DNA from 2 places in the Paenibacillus allorhizosphaerae genome. Region 1 is predicted to be linked to the other one. Evidence: a T-box and tRNA genes for the amino acid it is inferred to sense, from the RefSeq annotation. Region 1 holds a T-box; the other holds one or more tRNA genes.

Region 1 (6,693 bases):
GCCGACGCCTTCCATTCCTAGCTCGGGATGGGCTTTTACATAAGCAAGAATAGGTATTGCCCACGAAGCCGATGACGCATCGCTGAAATTGTCTTCATCAGTAAACTTGGCGGCTTCCACCTCCAAGCCTTTCAAGCGCAAGTACATGACAGCTGCTTGAATTCTCGTCGGTGTTTTGGCCAAATATTCCGGCGTCACACCGTTTCCGTCACCTGTCAGCATACCGAGCTTGGCGGCTATTTCCACTGCATTGAGCGAAGGTTTCGCATCCGTTTTGTCCGCCGGCTTATCGTTAGGAACCGTCTTGGCCGGTGCTGGCGGCACCTGTTGCGCACTCAGCTTGCCCGGTGTGGATAAAGAATCCTTACCGGAGTCGATTTTTCTCATGTCAATGCTTCCGTCCGTCGGGTAAGCGAACTGAATGGCCCGGTCGTCTACAGTTTCCGTTGTACTGCCTTCGTAGGAGGCGCTGCTTATTCTCGTCCCATCCGCTTTGGCGACGATCACCGTTCTTTTCCCGGTATTCACAAGCCCCATACCTGAAGCAACCGCGATTTGCTCCGCCTTTAGATCCGGATTTTTTTCCTTATAAAATTTATAAAAATCATCGAAGGAAAACGGGTTTTTCTCCTGCTTAATCCATACGATCATAATACCGGAGGGAGGGATCACATTACTTGCATCGCTGCCCCAGTTCCATGGCGTATTCACTTTGTCTTTATCAGTAAAGCCATCCCTAATAATGATTTGTAAATCTCCCAGCTTCACATTTTGACCGCTATTGTTATACAGCTCGATCATTTCGTAAGCTTCGTCGTAATTGGCCGTAGCGCCTGGAGGTTTTACATTTTTTGCGTTTGGAATCATTTCGGTGATCATGATCGACGGAAGTGCAGCCGCTGCATTCGCCGGTTGAGGCACAGCCACAAAGGCCATGCTCGATGAAACGAATGTCAATACCAGGGCAGATGTGAACCGTTGTCGTAGTGTAGCCATCAATATCGATACCCTCCAATGGTCATTGCATATAAAAAAACAAAACGCTTGCATTTTTCCAACGTTTTGAGGCAGGGTCGTGCTTTATAAATATGTAATCGTTTAATAAAAGGAGTTGCCAAGAAGCATATGTACGCAAATCGTTTTGAGGAGGTGTTTGGAAGAATTGCAAGGAGAGCTTGATTGAATCCATTTAAATCATATCTAACAAAAATGCTGATCTGACTGCAATGTGCTGTATGTTTTTATCACCTCCTCCTATTTACACCCAGTATGTAGAAAAACGGCGGTCGAATATCCGGACATTTGATTATATTTGAACATATAATTGGAATATCCTTCCGAATTATAGCACGACCATTTCTTTTTTGTAAACGCTTTCTAAAGTCAAAAAATGTTAAATTTTGTTAACAAATGCTGTCGGCTTAACCCATTTATTTGATTGATGCAATCAAAAAAAGAAAGTCCCCCAACCTAATGAAAAGCTGGGGGAGCGCTTCTACATTCGTTTAGGCGTCGGCAGTCCGAGCACTTGCAGCGCATCGTGGAGCGTTTCCTGGAAACGCTGTGTCAGCCACAGGCGAAACAGCATCGTGTGTTGTTCGGCTTTGAGAATCGGGCAACTTGCATAAAAATGATTAAACAGCGTCGCCAATTCGTGTACATAAGAGCATAATATGTTGGGAGCCAGCTCCTCCTTCGCCGCTTCCAGTGTCTCCGGCCAATAAGCGATATACCGCATCAGGCTGTATTCCTGAGGGTCCAGCTCGTCGAACCCCTTCATCTCGATTTGCTCCGGAAGACCGGCCTTCGCTTTGTCCAAAATGCTGCACGCTCTGGCATACGAGTACAGCATGTAGACACCGGTATTCCCGGACACTTCCGTCGCCTGATTCAAATCAAACACGACTTCCGTCTGCAGATGGAATCGCAACAAGTAGTAGCGGATTGCGGCAGCGGCGATGGTGCGGCTGGACAAACCGGCTTTGCGGGACCGTTTCGCCTCGATGACCTGTTCCATGCGATCGAGAAAGTCGGCGGCTTTGATGCCGATGCCTTGCCTTCCCGACATCGGATACGAATGCTTCTCCTCCGTCGTGTCCACCCCAAGTCCGGCTGCCGTCTCCCGGCTGAGCGATACGACCCCGTAGCTGACATGGCGCAGCTGCTCCGCTTGTTCATGGAATCCGAGCGCTTGCAGCGCTTGCTTGACCATCGCTTGCGGATATTCCTGCCGATAATCGATGACATTGATGACGAGATCGGCATGACCGATCTTCCTGGAGGTTCCTTCCGGGTGGGTGGACCATAGCTTGTCGGCGAATTTTTTGTAACGAAAATCAGTGCCGAGCAGTCCGAACTTCCATAAATGGTAAGCGATATCTTTTGCCGTATAGGTCAAGATGCCGTTCGATCTTACCAGCACTTTGTCCGCCTGATAATCGGCGCCTTCTCCCGTCCCCGAGTCTCCTTCCCCATTCGGCTGCCTGAGCACCCAACATCCCGCAAGCTTGCCGTCCGTCTCCTGCTGAAACCTTGCCGTCGTTTGCAGCATGTCAAACGCGCGCGACCACAATCCTTCCCGGACGATGCTGCTTTCCCACACCAAGACATCGTAATCGATGCCGAACTGCTTCATCTCTTCCAGATGCTCACGTACGATTCGTTCTGCCACCAGCAGCCCCATCCAGGCGATGTTCGTATTTCCTTTCTCCAACTCATGCAGCACGGCGGCACGCTCATTTTGTAAAGCCGGAATTTCTTTATACGCCTTGTTTACTTTTGCGTACGTTTCCCAACAAAAATCGCCGAAGCGCGCAAAGCTTTGCTCCGTTGACGTATGCAGCATGCCGACAACCGTATCGGCCAGTTGATTCCCCAAGTCGTCGATGTAGTTATGCACCTCTACTTGATAGCCCGTTCGCTTCAATAGCCTCGCAAGCGTGTCGCCGATACACGAGTTCCGAAGATGCCCGATATGGGCCGATTTATTCGGGTTGATCGAAGTATGCTCGATCAGCACCTTTTTACGAGGCTGCCCGGAAGATTGTGCCGTGGTGCGTGTCTCATAACCGTACGCCCATTTTTTCCAGTCCACATACAAATTAATGAACCCAGGCGGAGCGACTTCAATTTTATAAAACAACGCTTGAATCGAAGCATCCCGCTCCAAGATGTCTTTCAGATCACTTGCAATGGCTGCCGGCGGTTTTCTCAAAGCTTTGGCAAGCAGCATGGCAATATTGGTGCTGTAATCCCCAAAGGTCATATAGTTCGGATGCTCGATCCCGATCTTGAGCCCTTCCGGCCGCTGCAAACCGGTCGCTTGGAACAATTCGTTTAAAGCGGACTCTACTGCACCTACAATCACATCGCTAATCTTCATCTTCAAGATCAACCCTCCTAAAAAAATAAAAAGCTCCCGTCTCCAATAAGAGACGAGAGCTATAATGATCCCGCGGTACCACTCTGCGTGTTAAGCCGCAACGGGCCCAACCACTCATGTTATAACGGTCCATGACCGGATTCGCCTACTGCCTGTTGTATTTCGGCAAACCATCTCCCGGGCCCGTTTCATCCTGGACAACCGTACCGGCTTGCACCAACCCGGCTCGCTGCGACTGCTTGTCACGGACTACTTTCCCGTTCATGAATATTCATGCTATTCACATCATGTCAATGCTTAGAAACATTTATACAGGATGGATCGTGAAATGTCAAGTGATGCGTGCCATACGTTTTCAGTTATTGCGTGGTGCTGCCTGCATCTATGACTTCCCCATCGCGGCTGCCTGCCGCTTTCTTGGTCACTTTGCGGCAGTGCCGATCAGTTCCCAGTCCGCAGCCGTAACATTGCCCATGTGCCATAAGGATACGCCCTTGAGCCCGTAGTATTTGGCCAGCCACAGCTTTTTGGCTATGCTTTCCGTATCTTCGTAATATATCAAGTGGCTGCCGCGCTCGTCCTGGAATACGATTTGCTTCAAATGATACGGCAAGCTCCACGTCTGCCCATCCGGCTGCGAGGCTAATCGCCGCTCCACCGCATCGATTTCCGGTTCGTAATAGGACGTAATTCCCTGCGAAGTAATCCACTGGTTCGCTTGCTTGGAAATGCCGAGGACCAGCTTTTCTTTGGGAATCGCGGCAAGCGCCTGCCGTACCGTATCGTTCACAAGCGGCAGCGGAGCGGAAGGCAGCTTGCTCCCTTGATCGGTAAAATCGTAAGCCATCAAAATGACCGTATCGGCAATGTCGCCGATTTTTTTCAGATCATACCCCTTGTAGTAATAGACGGGCGGAACGGCGACCGTTAACGAACGGTTCCCTAGCTTCGCTTTCAGCGCGGTAAGGAAAGCGGCATAATCGGCTGCGCTCGCTTCCTCCTTCAAGCCTTCAAAATCAATGCATACGCCCGTAAACGAATAACGCGGATCGTCCAGCGTTTGCATCAGCGAGTCCATAAAAGCCGATTGCGCCGCCGTATCTTTGACGAAATCTCGCAAATTGCCGCTGCCGTAATAGACCATCAGCTCGCTGCGAATATTCGCCGATTTGGCCGCTTCCGCCGCTTGCTCCCAGCCTTCCGGAATGCGGTACTCGGTATCCCCGGTTTGCAAACTCGCCTTGCCGGCCGCGTCATACTGCAAATGAGACCAACCGAATATTATGTTTGACAGGGAAGGCATCCGGTTTAGAGCCGAATAGGAGCGAATCGCATAAAAGCCCGTCACATCCAGCACTCGTTCTGCCGTTTCTTGATCTACCCAACGGTATATGATGGCGGCGGCTTCTTTGCGGGAAAGCGGGTCGCTCGGTCTAAAGCCGCTCTCGTCTCCTTCCATGATGCCTCGGTTTACGGCATAATACACATAAGGCGCGATCAATTCGGTGATTTGACGGCCGTCCTTGAATGGCTTTGCTTCTTTTTCGTTAGCCCATCCGGACTGCAGCCACAGGTTGCGTACCGACTCATCCTGCAAGTTCAATATCGTTGTTCCGATAAGCGCAGCTACTTCTTGTCTTGTGATCGGCTGTTCAGGATAAAACTTGCCTGACGCATCGGTCATAAAATCGATCCAATGATGCTGAGCCGCATAGGCGATATACGGATAAGACCATTGATCCGCAGAAAGATCCGACGGAGCCGGACCGGCCATATTCGACACATCCGCCCTTGTAGAAGCGACGGCCAGTTTGACGAAAGCTTCCCGCGACAACACCCCGTCAGGATTAAAAATGGCGGCGGATTCGCCGTTAATAATATCAAGCGCGGCGAGCGAGTATACATTGTCGTAAAACCAATCCGTTTGTTTCACATCCTGGAACGGTTTTAACTGCACATCGTAAGCAAATGCATTTCCCGTCATTGCAACAAATAGCAATAACACAAGCACGGTGATTCTTTTCATACGTCTGTCTCCTCTCCTGTCCCTCCTATTAGACGAAAGCGAATCGATAATAGTTTCATATAGGGACATGATGCCATTTGCCGAGTCACTTCAAAAAGAGCAGGCACGATTCGCATCGTACCTGCTCTTCTATGGATTCACGATTTCGCGAAATGCGTTACGGCTTCTTGATTACTTTCACTTCATAGTTGCCGTGGCTGGTGCTAATAATATGCTCCGGCTTTGGTTTGCCTCTGTTTTGTCTGTGGCCTTCCAGATGAACCTCGCTCGTCTCCCATTTCTTCCACGCTTCTTCCGATTCCCAGCGGATCATGACAATGACTTCTTCATCGCCTCTTCTTGCTTTCTTCACCATCACGTTAGCGTCGATAAAGCCTTCTTGCTGCTGCCTCGAGCGCGTTGCTCTCCATAAGGGAAGCAATCATCTTCATTCCACCTTTCCGCTATAAAAAAAACGGCCATAAAAAGCAAAAAAAGAGACCTGACGCCAAACAAGGCGGAGGTCTCCGGTTTATCCGGTAGATAACCATATATTCCGATGTGCTATGTATGAATTGAGTATAGCAACAATCTGCGTTTGTGTCAATGGACCATTCGAGCCAAAGATTTATAAATCATCAGCTAAGCCGGCAAGAGAGCACTCTCGACGCTCAACCGCGTTAAAAGTGCTCTCTTTAGCTTGTTTACCCGTACAACCGTCACTGCACATCCAAACCGTAATTGTGCTTCAGATGCTCCGATACGGAAGTAAAGTTGAAGCTTTTCAATATATGTTCAAGCTTCTTTTTCGTGCCGCTCACATTGTAATAATGGATAAAATGCTCCTTCGACGGCAAGCTCAGCTTCTGTTCCGTTGCGTCAATCTCCCGCGGATGCAAATATACGATGGAGTTGCTGCCTTGACGGTTGGCGGACCGGATGGCCTGCTTAATAAAAAACGTCGGGAAAAATCGGAAATAAAAGCCTCCGGAATAGCCCATATTGCGTCCGCCCAGCTTCATTACCGACATCGGTACTTCGTAAAGGTCCAGTTCTATGCCGTCTACCCGCGGTTTATGGATCTCGGTCGGAGCCGTAGGGATGCCATACAGGAACGTTTTTACCGGAAAAATGCTGGCGTCATACTTCATTTCGAGTTCCACGAGCGCTTCCAGATAGTGAAGATTGCTTTCCACAATCGACCAGGAAGGCGCCCGGTAGCCCAATACCTTGCTTCCGGTTAGATCTTCCAATATATCGACGGATTTTTTCACATCGGCCTTAAACTCATCGTACGTTTGTTTGT
Region 2 (6,693 bases), on a different contig from region 1:
ATAGGTTCGGGGTGGAAGCGCGGCAACGCGTGCAGCTGACGAATACTAATCGGTCGAGGGCTTATCCTAAGCGCTTTTCGAAGAAAAGCTAGCTTCGGAAGCATTAGCTAAAAGATTCAGCATTGTTGCAGCGAAGATTTATCTTTTTGAAGTGACCTTTGTGCGAAGCACAACGGAACGATAAAAGATAAATTGGAGCCTTGTTTCGATCCAGTTTTCAGGGTACAAGCGACCTTGAACAAAAGTAATAGATGTTTCCTGGCAGAAACATCAACCGTTTGGTGATGATGGCGGAAGGGAACCACGCGTACCCATCCCGAACACGAACGTTAAGCCTTCCAGCGTAGATGGTACTTGGACCGCAGGGTCCTGGGAGAGTAGAACGTCGCAAAGCGGAAAAAATTCCACGTTAGTGGTTTTTTTTATGCCATAAACATTAGGGCCTTTAGCTCAGCTGGTTAGAGCGCACCCCTGATAAGGGTGAGGTCGGTGGTTCGAGTCCACTAAGGCCCACCAATCATATGATTTGTTTAGGGGCCATAGCTCAGCTGGGAGAGCGCCTGCCTTGCAAGCAGGAGGTCAGCGGTTCGATCCCGCTTGGCTCCACCAAATATTCCCTGATAGCTCAGTTGGTAGAGCACTCGACTGTTAATCGAGTTGTCACAGGTTCGAGTCCTGTTCGGGGAGCCATTTTTATGGAGAAGTGTCCGAGATGGCCGAAGGAGCACGATTGGAAATCGTGTAGGCGTCACAAGCGTCTCGAGGGTTCGAATCCCTCTTTCTCCGTCCGTTCAGAACAATAAATGGCGGCGTAGCTCAGCTGGCTAGAGCGTACGGTTCATACCCGTAAGGTCGGGGGTTCGATCCCCTCCGCCGCTATTGGAGAGATACCCAAGTGGCTCAAGGGGACCCTCTGCTAAGGGGTTAGACTGCGTAAGTGGTGCGAGGGTTCGAATCCCTCTCTCTCCGTCGCAATTACATAAGGCCCGTTGGTCAAGGGGTTAAGACACCTCCCTTTCACGGAGGTAACAGGGGTTCGAATCCCCTACGGGTCATATATGAACGCTTAGCTCAGCTGGGAGAGCATTACCTTGACAGGGTAAGGGTCGGCGGTTCGATCCCATTGGCTCCGCCAATTACATAAGGCTCGGTAGCTCAGTCGGTAGAGAAGAGGACTGAAAATCCTCGTGTCGGCGGTTCGATTCCGTCCCGAGCCATTGTTGTGCCGCTGTAGCTCAATTGGTAGAGCAACTGACTTGTAATCAGTAGGTTGGGGGTTCAAGTCCTCTCGGCGGCACCATCATGGAGGCTTAGCGAAGTGGCCAAACGCAGCAGACTGTAAATCTGTTCTCTGACGAGTTCGGTGGTTCGAATCCATCAGCCTCCATTTAGGGGTATTGTTTAAAGGTAGAACAAAGGTCTCCAAAACCCTTGGTGTGGGTTCAATTCCTGCTACCCCTGCGCGGCGGTCGTGGCGAAGGGGTTAACGCACCGGATTGTGGCTCCGGCATTCGTGGGTTCAAGTCCCATCGATCGCCCTTTCTTATTGGGGATTAGCCAAGCGGTAAGGCAACGGACTTTGACTCCGTCATGCCTAGGTTCGAATCCTAGATCCCCAGTCCTTTGGATGAGCCATTAGCTCAGTTGGTAGAGCACCTGACTTTTAATCAGGGTGTCGTAGGTTCGAGTCCTACATGGCTCACATTAATCCTATACGCGGTTGTGGTGGAATGGCAGACACGCTATCTTGAGGGGGTAGTGGGTGTACGCCCGTGGAGGTTCGAGTCCTCTCAACCGCACCAATAATTGCATGCGTTCGTGGCGGAATTGGCAGACGCGCTAGATTCAGGTTCTAGTGGGGTAACAGCCGTGGAGGTTCGAGTCCTCTCGAGCGCATTGGTTTATGCGGAAGTGGCTCAGGGGTAGAGCATCGCCTTGCCAAGGCGAGGGTCGCGGGTTCGAATCCCGTCTTCCGCTTTTATTTTATTGAACTAGGCGCCATAGCCAAGTGGTAAGGCAGAGCTCTGCAAAAGCTTTACCCCCAGTTCGAGTCTGGGTGGCGCCTCCATCATTGATTTAATTGTGCCCTTAGCTCAGCCGGATAGAGCGTTTGACTACGAATCAAAAGGTCGGGAGTTCGAATCTCTCAGGGCACGTAGGATTATGGCGGAATTGGCAGACACGCGACTCAAAATCGTGAGGGAAACCGTGGGGGCTCAACTCCCCCTACCGGCATTGTATGATCGGGACGTAGCTCAGCTTGGTAGAGCACCTGGTTTGGGACCAGGGGGTCGCATGTTCAAATCGTGTCGTCCCGACCACAAGATGCGGATGTAGTTCAATGGTAGAACTCCAGCCTTCCAAGCTGGTAGCGTGGGTTCGATTCCCATCATCCGCTTAATGAAACTGTATCATATAAAAATTTTTGTCCTAGTAGCTCAGTTGGATAGAGCAACGGCCTTCTAAGCCGTGTGTCATGGGTTCGAATCCCTTCTAGGACGGTAAGGATAAAAGCCGTGGGTAAACTGCGGTTTTTTTTATAATGCAAATAGGGATCCCCGCTAACGTTATTCCCATATTCCATTGTAAGCTCCTTCCCCCTAATGGGAACAATAGCCCAATAAACAATCCGGTCATCGGTTTCACTAAAGATCGCTGCAACTGAATAGGATGGTCGGGCGCGTCAGCTACTGATTGAGCTGCCATGAAAATTCAATGGTGCGGCTCGAAAAAAAAACAGACAATACCAAAGAAGACGCAACGAAAGGTTTAGACCCGATGCATTTTTCGATAATGCAGCGGCGTTATACCCACATTTTTGGTGAAAACCCGGTTCAGGTAAAAGCCGTTCTGATAGCCACAGCATTCGGAGATTTGATCCAGCGTCATTTTCGTCTCGGCCAACAGCTTTTTTACTTTTTCCAAGCGCAAGCCCGTCACAAATTGAATCGGCGTTTCTCCATAGGCAGTCTTATAGCCCTTCGAAAATCGGGAGGGCGATAGCCCAAGAGAAGCAGCCACTTCTCTTAGTTGGAACGATTCGAATGCAAGTTTCTTCAATGTCTGCTGCGCCTTGCCCATCACGGAATGATTTGCAACGGCATCCGTCGATTCGTCCGTTATCGAAATTTCTTCGCAGTACAAATACCAGATATCCAGCACATGGTGATTCAATTTATGCTTGGTGAACGCATCGCGCCCCAACGCGATTTTTTTCATCCGGGCGAGCGTAAAGAGAAGCGGTGCGGAATTCGTCATACGGATCTTGCCGACTGGAACCGCCGCACCGATATCGGTCGGCTCGAGCATGAAGCCTTGCCCGTCTGTCCATCGTAATTTGATAAACGCGTAGCGGAAAGGCTCGCCGGTCAGCTGGGCGACGCGGAGGCGGAATCCGTTTTTCGCGGATTGGCGGAACAGCTTGCGGAATCAATCCGGTCATGGCTGTGGAACGATGAAACGGGGGCGTACACGGAGTGTGTTGTGAACGGGCCCATGTCGGAAAAAATCAGCGAGATCACGAATGCTTTGGCTCTACTGCATCTGCACGACAGCGGTGAAGAACGCGCGGCTCGGATCATTCGCTGTGTATTTGTTGGGCGTGGTGGTACGGGTCATGAAGGCAAGCCCTTTTTTCATGCTGTTCGTATACCGGGCATTGGAAAAACACGGAGATGCTGCCCTTGTGCTGCGGATGATCCGTCAACGGTATGGCTCCATGCTGGATGCTAGAGCGACGACGCTGTGGGAAAATTGGCAGCTATTTTACAAATCCGCTACGGGTGGCGTAAAGTTTCAGAGCGCAAGCCATGCCTGGGCCGCCATGCCGCTGGTGTTTGCAGCGGAACAGCTGCTCGGGATAAACATTGCCGAGGCGGGCTTTACGAAAGTGATCATTGCGCCGAAGCTGTTTGATCTGGATTATGCAGAAGGAACCGTCGTGACACCGGGTGGGGAGTACGGCGTTGCCGTGATCCGCGAGAGCGGCGGAATTCGAGTAAAGGCGACGGTTCCGGCGGGCTGCGAAGCATGGATCGGCGGTGAGCTGCACCGTGAAGGAACGCACCACGTTCTGCTGCCTGACGCAAAATGATAATGGAGGGGGCTATGCAGTGTGAAAGTCGAGTGTCAGAAGCAAGCATTGGAAGGCTGTATTGGCTGGGCAGTTATACCATTGTGCCTCCTACGGACGCCTGGACCTTCGAAGATTTGGCCGATCTATCGACTTGGACCGCTAGCCCGGCAACCTATTGATTTCAAACTCGTGATCATGCCGTAGGAGCAATTGACGCTGAACTCCCTCGGTACGATAGCGCACAAATCACACCACAACAAAGCTGCCGCGTTGAACGGCAGCTTTGTTGCCGTCATGGAAGCCTATTAGGTTGCCAAGGTTAAATGGACGGCCTCATTGAACTAAGCGTATGGTTAAATTTATGAGGAGATTTGATAATGAACACATATGTTAGGCTTTGGTTTTATGCCGATAAAGAATTGCCCGAAATTGCAAGTAAATTAAAACTTCTAGGGGGATTTCAAGAATATTTGCATGACGGAGAAGACACCTGGGAATGGTGTTCATCGGAATTTGGTGGGATCAATGCATTAGACGAAGTTAAGATTGAACAAATCGGTAGACAGATTTCAATTGATCTAATTGCGAAAGTCTATCTAGGTGAAGTAAATAAGAATGCCTGGTCTTATACGGACTCGAAAATTAGATAAGATAAGCCACTGTGATTCCATCGAATGAATGCAACCTCTCTAAGTTAACGGATACGATAGCGTAGAAAACACACATCATGAGGCTGCCGCGAACAATCGGGTGGCCTTTTCCTCGCTAACGGGATACGATATTGCGAAAAAAGATAACTTTGCTTTATTCTTTGCTTTGCCTGGATCTTATTTTATTCTTGATATTTGTTTATCATTTGGTTAAGCGAGTGCGCCGATAGTAAGAAATCGTTCTCGTAAATAAAGGAAAATATACAAAATACCATCAGTTTGTTAAACTACCATGAAAGAACGGATTAACTTTCATGCTCTGTGGTGCAGCGCAGGATGCATGGATGGCTAACGGATACGATTGTGCAATAGCCTAATTTGGGGATGGCCGGCGTTCGGGATTTACTGGGGCACATCCTTTAATTTTTGGTTCTTTCATAAAGAGATTACTGCTCGATAACAACTTCTCTTGGGTGGGAGAAATGTCAAGGAGCATCAATATCCGTATTTCGTATGAACATTGCGTGGATTCCTTTAGTAAATTAGCATTTCTTGAGTAAGCTCTTCCGTACTCTACGGCGATTCTTTATACTGTAGAGAAACCTATCGATAGGGAAAGAGAGGATGTCCATTATGCCTAAGATCGTGTGCCTGCGACCAATGTCCTTGAACCAACTCGAACAGATATACACGGTAATTCCTACCGGGTGGGAAGTGATTCATGGCGACAAAGAACAATGGGCCTCCCATCTAAAGGACGCCGAGATTATGGTCGGTTGGAACAGGTTGGCCGAGGCATGTTTGAATTCAAACTCGAAATTAAGATGGGTACAGAATTGGGGGGCTGGAGTGGACCGAATGCCGCTTGCCGAAATGGCCGCCCAAGGGATCTTATTGACGAATGCCAGTGGCGTACACGCTTTTCCGATCTCCGAAACGATCTTGGCCATGATGCTTGCCTTTTCTCGAAAACTTCATCTTTCGATCCGCCATCAGGCCCAAAAAACCTGGCAATCGACGGGGGAGTTACACGAAATTCACGGCCGAACGATGGGGGTGATCGGAGTCGGGGCGATTGGAGAGGAGACGGCTAGGCTTGGTAAAGCGTTCGGTATGAGGGTACTTGGTGTGAGACGATCCGGAGAGCCTTCGCCATATGTGGATCGAATGTTCGATAAATTCGGACTCGATGAAGTTCTGCAGCAAAGCGATTACGTCATCGTTACACTTCCCCTGACTCCGGACACGCATTATTTATTTGGAAGCAGGGAATTTGCTCTGATGAAGGCTTCCGCATACTTTATCAATATCGGCAGAGGCGGAACGACGAATACGGAGGCTTTGCTTGAAGCATTGCGTAACGGCCGGATCGCTGGTGCAGGCTTGGATGTGTTCGAGCAAGAACCTTTGCCTGAGTCGAGTCCGTTGTGGCAGATGGATAATATCATCATCACCCCGCATAATTCGGGCTCAACTGTGTATTATGACGATAGGGCAATGGAGATTTTCCTGACGAATTTGAAGGCATATTTCAATGATGGTCAACCGTCCTACAATCTTGTGGATTTTGATAAGCATTATTAAAGCAGATATATCAGGACTATTGCAGCGGACAATTTTATTGGGACTTTTATTATTGACAAAATGAGCCTGATGCCTTCAGGCAAGCGAGCTGGGCAAGAAATTGAAGCGAACGAGAGACCGTGTTCAGTTTAGCTCATTTCTTCATGGCCCCATTAAAACCAATAACCGACTGCTTCACAGTCGGTTATTTTTATAACTAAATTAACCACAGGAGTGGCTGTCTGATAGCCATATTACGCCTGATTTCATCATTGGTGGGTTCTTGTGAGTTTTTGGATTTCACGAATCAATTATTTATGAGGGGCGTTTAAATTGGATACTGCAGTGAATGAAATTGCTGAATGGATGTTATATGAATTGAAATCATCTGGGATTTTGTATCAA

The links. The T-box of region 1 lies ahead of ACFQI7_RS09225 (arginine--tRNA ligase). A T-box ahead of a tRNA ligase gene usually reads a tRNA of that ligase, here a tRNA-Arg.
Region 2: it encodes a tRNA-Arg, which carries the amino acid that the T-box ahead of ACFQI7_RS09225 (arginine--tRNA ligase) is inferred to sense. The anticodon was not compared.

The regions. Positions count from the first base shown of each region.
Region 1 covers NZ_JBHSRV010000002.1:110,133-116,825, reverse strand. Annotated here, with positions in the region: gene ACFQI7_RS09230 (hypothetical protein) at 1-996, opposite strand, end outside; gene ACFQI7_RS09225 (arginine--tRNA ligase) at 1,496-3,382, opposite strand; T-box leader at 3,428-3,656, opposite strand; gene ACFQI7_RS09220 (glycosyl hydrolase family 18 protein) at 3,804-5,408, opposite strand; partial or broken gene ACFQI7_RS09215 (antibiotic biosynthesis monooxygenase family protein) at 5,566-5,796, opposite strand; gene ACFQI7_RS09210 (DUF3473 domain-containing protein) at 6,107-6,693, opposite strand, start outside.
Region 2 covers NZ_JBHSRV010000042.1:4-6,696, forward strand. Annotated here, with positions in the region: rRNA gene rrf (5S ribosomal RNA) at 278-394, shown strand; tRNA gene ACFQI7_RS37170 (tRNA-Ile) at 440-516, shown strand; tRNA gene ACFQI7_RS37175 (tRNA-Ala) at 534-609, shown strand; tRNA gene ACFQI7_RS37180 (tRNA-Asn) at 615-690, shown strand; tRNA gene ACFQI7_RS37185 (tRNA-Ser) at 698-786, shown strand; tRNA gene ACFQI7_RS37190 (tRNA-Met) at 806-879, shown strand; tRNA gene ACFQI7_RS37195 (tRNA-Ser) at 882-969, shown strand; tRNA gene ACFQI7_RS37200 (tRNA-Glu) at 984-1,055, shown strand; tRNA gene ACFQI7_RS37205 (tRNA-Phe) at 1,145-1,217, shown strand; tRNA gene ACFQI7_RS37210 (tRNA-Thr) at 1,225-1,300, shown strand; tRNA gene ACFQI7_RS37215 (tRNA-Tyr) at 1,305-1,387, shown strand; tRNA gene ACFQI7_RS37220 (tRNA-Trp) at 1,391-1,461, shown strand; tRNA gene ACFQI7_RS37225 (tRNA-His) at 1,466-1,538, shown strand; tRNA gene ACFQI7_RS37230 (tRNA-Gln) at 1,548-1,619, shown strand; tRNA gene ACFQI7_RS37235 (tRNA-Lys) at 1,630-1,702, shown strand; tRNA gene ACFQI7_RS37240 (tRNA-Leu) at 1,717-1,802, shown strand; tRNA gene ACFQI7_RS37245 (tRNA-Leu) at 1,813-1,896, shown strand; tRNA gene ACFQI7_RS37250 (tRNA-Gly) at 1,906-1,977, shown strand; tRNA gene ACFQI7_RS37255 (tRNA-Cys) at 1,995-2,068, shown strand; tRNA gene ACFQI7_RS37260 (tRNA-Arg) at 2,083-2,156, shown strand; tRNA gene ACFQI7_RS37265 (tRNA-Pro) at 2,245-2,321, shown strand; tRNA gene ACFQI7_RS37270 (tRNA-Gly) at 2,328-2,398, shown strand; tRNA gene ACFQI7_RS37275 (tRNA-Arg) at 2,428-2,501, shown strand; gene ACFQI7_RS37280 (helix-turn-helix domain-containing protein) at 2,770-3,309, opposite strand; gene ACFQI7_RS37285 (alpha-L-rhamnosidase C-terminal domain-containing protein) at 3,524-4,093, shown strand; gene ACFQI7_RS37290 (hypothetical protein) at 4,453-4,725, shown strand; gene ACFQI7_RS37295 (D-2-hydroxyacid dehydrogenase) at 5,386-6,309, shown strand; gene ACFQI7_RS37300 (DUF6953 family protein) at 6,622-6,693, shown strand, end outside.